Linked DNA regions of Hymenobacter swuensis DY53. The protein of the gene in region 2 interacts with the protein of the main gene of each other region in a pairwise test. Links are inferred from orthologs where the notes say so. Each region holds a gene or a part of one and is shown on either strand. Other genes may lie near its edges. The genes, in order: HSW_RS13990 and lpdA.

The links.
Region 1: the proteins of lpdA (region 2) and HSW_RS13990 interact in binary tests that used the Escherichia coli proteins (3 or more experiments, as listed by UniProt). The link is inferred for Hymenobacter swuensis DY53 from one-to-one orthologs.

What each region holds. Positions count from the first base shown.
Region 1 is NZ_CP007145.1:2,920,683-2,924,023, reverse strand. Bases 193-3,213 are described here. They hold HSW_RS13990 (ATP-dependent helicase), read right to left. Parts: upstream 2,824-3,213; coding sequence 562-2,823; downstream 193-561. Other genes in these bases: HSW_RS13985 (hypothetical protein), read left to right, coding at 2,951-3,213; HSW_RS13995 (DUF4290 domain-containing protein), read right to left, coding at 193-354. Also shown: more of HSW_RS13995, read right to left, coding at 1-192; more of HSW_RS13985, read left to right, coding at 3,214-3,274; HSW_RS22905 (glycosyltransferase family 4 protein), read left to right, coding at 3,302-3,341. UniProt on the Escherichia coli protein: A helicase with DNA-dependent ATPase activity. Unwinds DNA duplexes with 3'-5' polarity. Translocates on single-stranded DNA with 3'-5' polarity. Initiates unwinding more efficiently from a nicked substrate than double-stranded DNA.
Region 2 is NZ_CP007145.1:4,385,968-4,389,241, reverse strand. Bases 7-2,960 are described here. They hold lpdA (dihydrolipoyl dehydrogenase), read left to right. Parts: upstream 7-757; coding sequence 758-2,164; downstream 2,165-2,960. Other genes in these bases: HSW_RS20135 (suppressor of fused domain protein), read right to left, coding at 2,726-2,960; HSW_RS20150 (hypothetical protein), read left to right, coding at 7-241. In the rest of the region: more of HSW_RS20150, read left to right, coding at 1-6; more of HSW_RS20135, read right to left, coding at 2,961-3,274. UniProt on the Escherichia coli protein: Lipoamide dehydrogenase is a component of the glycine cleavage system as well as of the alpha-ketoacid dehydrogenase complexes.

The DNA.
Region 1 (3,341 bases), 1.5 Mb from region 2 along the record:
CTGCTCAATGAGCAGCTCCACGGAACGGCCGTAGGCGCGCAGCTTGGGGCCTTTGCTGGGGTATACCACGCGTTGCGGCGCGGTCCGACTGGCGGGCGAAATCAGGGCGAAGGGAGCGTCCACGTCCAGCTCGCCGTCGGCCATTTCGTAGACGTGATTCCAGACTTTCTGCTGTGAGTCGGGCTGGTCGCGCAGGCTGGGCTGGAGGCGGAAAATAAGCTGCACAATCTGCTGGGCGCGGCGGGTCCGCTCGTCGCGGTCCTCAATGGCGGCCAGCTGTTGCACTAACTGAAACGTGCTTTGGCCGTATTCGCGCTGCAGCAGCTCGTGTTTATGGAGGGAAGGTAAGGTCATTGAAATGGTATTCGAAGGGTCAAATATACGCCAAACCTTGCCCCGTTGGCATTCTGTTTTGCACAGAAGCCCGCCGGACAAGGTTGGCAGCAGTAGCAGCCAACGGCTACGCTCTTCTAAAGTAACGGAAATGAGGAGAAGCTGGGCAGATTCAGGGTCGGTTTGGGGTCGTCATATGCGCAAGCACCTCCGGAACAGCCTATTACCCTAGTGTAGCCGCAGCTTGGCGAAGCTTAGCAGCAAGGTTTTCTCGCCCACTTCCTCAAACTGGATAATGGCCTTGATAGAGCCAGCCTGATCTTCGAGCTTGCTCACGGTGCCGAACCCGAACTTGGGATGCTCCACGCGCTGGCCCACCTGCAGCTTGCTGGTATCGGAGGGCTTGAAGTCGGCGGGGGCTACGTACTTGGTGGCCACGGTTTTGCGCGGCGGCGGCGGAATCAGGTTCGAGCGGCGTTCAAACACATGTCCAAACGGCGACTCGCCCGGTCCGGCGCGGTCGGGTCCGGGGCCGGCCGAGTACTTGAAGTCCACAAACTTCGGGTCGATTTCGTCGAGGAAGCGGCTTTTCTCGCAGCTGCGCAGATTGCCCCACTGGTAGCGGGAAGTGGCATAGCTCAGGGTCAGCTTCTTCTCGGCCCGGGTGATGGCCACGTAAAACAGCCGGCGCTCCTCCTCCAAGTCGGCCCGGGAGGTAATCATCATCTGGCTCGGGAACAGGTTTTCCTCCATGCCCACGATGTACACGTTGCGGAACTCTAGGCCCTTGGCCGAGTGAATCGTCATCATGGTCACCTGCTCGCCCTCGGCCTGGGCGTCCTTGGTGTCGGCATCCGTGACCAGAGCAATGTCCTGCAGGAAGGCGCCGAGGCTTTTTTCCTCCCGCTCGGGGTCTTCCACGAAGGCCTTCACGCCGTTCAGAAGTTCCTGAATGTTCTCGTAGCGGCTCAGGCCCTCAATGCTCTTGTCGGCGTAGAGTTCCTCAATCATGCCCGAGTTCTTGGCAATGAACTTGGCTGCCTCAAACGCATCATCCTTGGCCGCCACGGCGGTGTAGGCCTTGATTTTCTCGGCGAAGTCGACGATGGGATTGGCCGTGCGGGTGGGCAGAAACTTATCGGCGTTGCTGACCACTTCCCAGATGGTATGGTTGGTTTCCTCGGCCGAAGAAATTAGCTTGGCCAGGGTAGTGTCGCCAATGCCGCGCTTGGGGTAGTTAATCACGCGGCGCAGGGCCTGCTCATCATTCGGGTTAACGGTGAGGCGCAGGTAGGCCACCAGGTCCTTGATTTCCTTGCGCTGGTAGAAGCTCAGGCCGCCCACAATCTTGTACTTGATGTTGAGCTTGCGCAACGATTCCTCCATGGCCCGGCTCTGGGCGTTGGTGCGGTACAGGATGGCAAAGTCGTCGTACGACAAGTGCTGGTTCATCTTGTCCTCGTAGATGCTCTGGGCCACCAGCTTGCCTTCCTCGTTGTCGGAGGCGGCCTTTAGTACCTCAATCAGCGGGCCTTCCTCGTTGTCGGAAAACACGTCTTTGCGCAGCTGGGCCTGGTTGTTCTTGATAACCGAGTTGGCCGCCCACACGATGTTCTTGGTGGAGCGGTAGTTCTGCTCCAGCTTGAACACCTGCAGCTCGGGGTAGTCCTTCTCGAAGTTGAGAATGTTCTGAATATCGGCGCCCCGGAAGGCGTAGATGCTTTGCGCGTCGTCGCCCACCACGCAGATGTTGCGCTCCTTGGCGGCCAGCTTGCGGGCAATAAGGTACTGGGAGTAGTTGGTGTCCTGGTACTCGTCCACCATCACGTACCGGAACATATTCTGGTACTTGTTCAACACGTCGGGGTGGTCTTTGAACAGCACATTGGTCTGGTAGAGCAAATCGTCGAAGTCCATGGCCCCGGCCTTGAAGCAGCGGTTGGCGTACTGCTGGTAAATCACGCCCAGCTTGGGCCGCAGCGAGGCCTCATCGTCCTGCCGGATTACGGGGTCGTTGAGGTACTGCTGCACCGAAATCAGCTTGTTCTTGGCCGAGGAAATCCGGCCCAGCACCATGTTGGGCTTGTAGAGCTTATCGTCGATTTCCAGCTCCTTCAGAATCTGCCCGATAAGGGTTTTGGAGTCCTGGGTATCGTAGATGGTGAAGGAGCGGGGGTAGCCGATTTTGTCGGCTTCAGAGCGCAGAATCCGGGCGAAAATGCTGTGAAAAGTACCCATCCACAGGTTTTTAGCCTCGGGGCCGACCACCTTCTCAATGCGGGCGCGCATCTCCTTGGCGGCCTTATTGGTGAAGGTGAGGGCCAGGATGTTGAACGGGTTCACCTGCTTCTCCAGCAGGTGGGCAATGCGGTAGGTGAGCACCCGGGTTTTGCCCGAGCCCGCGCCGGCTATAATCATGCAGGGGCCTTCGGTGTGCAGCACCGCCGCGGCCTGCGAGGGGTTCAGTAACGAGTGATAATCGAGTCCCATGCGTAATCAGTCAGAATCGGAAAACTAAGCCGGTTGGCTTATTAGCAAAGGTAAGGCTTTGGGGTGGGGGAAGGAAATGTGAGCAGGGAGAGTTAAGTTGACTCCGTTACTTATCCATACTCCCAGCATGACCTCGGCCGACAAACTATCCTGGAACAACCCCATCACGCACGGATTCGTTGCTACCGCCGCGTATTACGCGCTGGGGCTGGGCACGAGCTACGTGCTGGCCCAGCGCATGCCCCTTGCGGATATGTGCAACCCCGGCGTTCCGCTGCTGGTGGGCGCGGGGGTAGTGGTTCTGGGGCTGCTGATGACCTTTCTTACCCTGGGCATCCTGCTTTTTAGCAACCGATACCAGCAGCAGGCTACGGGCAGCCTGTTCGCCCACTTGATCTGCATCAGCGTTTTTATTGGGTTTGTCGCCTTGGAAGCAATGCAGAAAGGGTAGGATAGGGTCGGGTCGTATCTTCGCGCCATGAACCCTGCCAATCCGCCCGCCGCCGTGTTTCCGCTGT
Region 2 (3,274 bases):
GGCTGGTCTGGTGCAGCGCAAACACGAGGCCCTGGCCGCCCTGAACCTGCCCGATGAGCAGCTGGAGGACATTATGATAACCCTGTCCAGCCAACTCCACTTGCTCCGGCTTAGCAGCACAGGCGAGCGGCTGATTTCGCTGGTGGTGGATGCTCAGACCACCAACCTGGCCCTAGCCCGGGACATTCTTCGCACGCGGGCCGAACAGCTGGACGCAGCTTCGGCCCTGCGGGCGGCGTAACGCGAAGTGCTGCTGCAACGCCGCCTGGGTAGCTGCAGGGGAGCCGTTCGGGCGGCCCGGAAGTGAGGCGGCGCTTCGCTCTTTTTTCCAGGGGCCCCGGCCCACCGGAAATACTGACGGAGAAACCTCCCAGGAGTTTTCAGTCAGCCGGCGCTTTATCCGGCGGCCGGCATTGTGGCACCGAATTACCGGCCTTTCCGCCCGAAAGGAAAGCCACCGGGTTCAGTTTCCATCCTGTCGTTTAGCGGCTCCTCCGCTGGCTCCGGCCGGCAGGGGAGCCGTGTTGCGTTTTGGCGGGCGGGCGCAGAACTGAAGAACGGTTCCGGTCGGGAGGGCGCAGCCCGTCGGGCCGGTTGCCGGACGCTGACGTTGTTACATCGTCGTGCTGACACATCACGCGGCCATCGGTCCGACGGGCTACACCCGCCAGCCCGGAACTACTTTACAATTTCACCACTTCACAACTTCACCGTCCGTACCTTCGCCCCAGTTGATTCTCACCGAATTCATCGTAGCATGAACCAATACGACGTTACCGTCATCGGCTCCGGGCCCGGCGGCTATGTGGCGGCCATCCGCTGCTCCCAGTTGGGCCTCAAAACCGCCCTCATTGAGAAGTACGACACCTTGGGCGGCACCTGCCTCAACGTGGGCTGCATTCCTAGCAAGGCCCTGCTCGACTCCACCGAGCACTACCACAACGCCGCGCACACCTTTAAGGAGCACGGCATTGAGCTGAGCGACCTGCAGATTAACATGAACCAGCTCATCGACCGCAAAAACGGGGTGGTGAAGGCCAATACCGACGGGATTCAGTTCCTGATGAAAAAAAACAAAATCGACGTCATCCACGGCGTTGGTTCGTTTGTCGATAAGAACCACATCAGCATTGCGCCCACGGCCGGTGGCGAGGCCCAGCAGATTGAGACGAAAAACGTCATCATTGCTACCGGCTCCAAGCCCACCGTGCTGCCGTTCATTGCCCAGGACAAGGAGCGCATCATCACCAGCACCGAGGCCCTGAACATCCGCGAAGTGCCCAAGCACATGATTGTGATTGGCGGCGGCGTAATCGGGCTGGAAATGGCGTCGGTGTATGCCCGCCTCGGCGCGAAAGTGTCGGTGGTGGAGTTCATGGATTCCTTGATTCCGACCATGGACCGCGGCCTCGGCAAGGAGCTGAAGCGCATCCTGGGCAAAATCGGCATCGAGTTTTTCCTGAGCCACAAAGTAACCGGCGCTACCCGTGAGGGCGACGCCGTAACCGTAACCGCTACCAACCCGAAAGGCGAGGAAGTGAAGTTTGAAGGCGACTACTGCTTGGTAGCCGTGGGCCGGGTGCCCTATACTGCCGGCCTGAACCTGGAAGCCGCCGGCGTACAGATGGAGGAGCGGGGCCGCGTCAAGGTTGATGAGCATCTGCAAACCAACGTGCCCGGCATCTACGCCATCGGCGACGTGGTGCGCGGCGCCATGCTAGCCCACAAGGCCGAGGAAGAAGGCGTGTTTGTGGCCGAAACCATTGCCGGCCAGAAGCCGCACATCAACTACCTGCTCATTCCCGGTGTGGTGTACACCTGGCCCGAAGTGGCGGGAGTGGGCTACACTGAGGAGCAACTGAAGGAGCAGGGCAAAGCCTACAAAACCGGCTCCTTCCCGTTCCGCGCCTCGGGCCGCGCCCGCGCCTCCATGGACCTCGACGGCTTCGTGAAAGTGCTGGCCGACAAGGAAACCGACGAAATCCTGGGCGTGCACATGATTGGCCCCCGCATTGCCGACCTCATTGCCGAAGCCGTAACGGCCATGGAGTTCCGCGCCTCCGCCGAGGACGTAGCCCGCATGAGCCACGCCCACCCCACCTATGCCGAAGCCATGAAGGAAGCCTGCCTCGCCGCCACCGAGAACCGCGCGATTCACATGTAAAAGGGCGTATAACGATGTAACTTGAAAATGGCTGTTGGTCCTTCCCGGATTAACAGCCATTTTTATTTGCTCGAACCTAAGGTTGATTCGGCTTAACTCTTTCAGCAGTTATGGCAGCCCCGATAGTACAGGAATTCACGTTTGCGCATCAAGCACCTGCTATAGATGAAGTAGTCAACGACCTAATAACAATATCAGGGCTGCTCATTGAATTCGATACCCATCCTGGAGGCAGCGAGGACTCTACTATGTGGCATATTAGGGCGCTGTCTGTACCAATGAAGTTGGTAATTGTATCCACAGGCAAAGGCGTGCCGGCTTACATTATCGGGTATGATTCTTCCAGCAAGCGGACTCCCTATCTAGCCGGCACACTCCAGTGGGTGTTCTCCAGAAAGGGCGGCTTTTGCGAAGAGGAAATGCCTGAGTGGGCTGGCTTGCGCTGGGCGAATGTCCGGAAAACCTGGAATTTGGGTTAATGCCACAGTTTTGGCGGAAAATAAAGCGGCGGTAGCCTCTAAGAGCTACCGCCGCTTTTTCGTTAGTGGATGATGTAGCCAGCTACCATAAACCCAAGAAGCCCTTTTTCTTGGCTACGTTGGGACGGGCTACGTCTATCACGTCGGAAATACCGATTTCATCAAACTTGTCGAGCAACGCATCAACGCCCTTCTTCATTTTTAGCTCCATCTCTTCCTTGTAAATGGGGTACAAGCAGTAGAAGTGGATGGTTTTTTCGTCTGTCACGCGCAGTTCCCGGAACTCCTCCGGTAAGCTGATAGAAGGCAATAGTAGCATGCAGCCTAGCTTCGTGTCAGCGGCGTAAGGCTCGGCTTGTTCCCCGTTCGGGATGGTGTGGCCGGACCCCAGCCACGTGTGATATTCGTGCGGAAAACGAGCAATAAACTTCATCCAGCCAATGGGCCAATATGCTTCGTCCGTTGGGGTAGAGGCTGCCTGCCCAACGTCTGACAGAGGCCAGGTACTGGGCAACAGAATGCACAGCTCCGCGTACGCTGAGCTTTCTGCATCAGCGGGCACAGTCATGGGCAAGTCACTCATGCCGGACGTGACCAGCGTGTAAAAGGGAAAATCCTTGGTGGGAGCCAC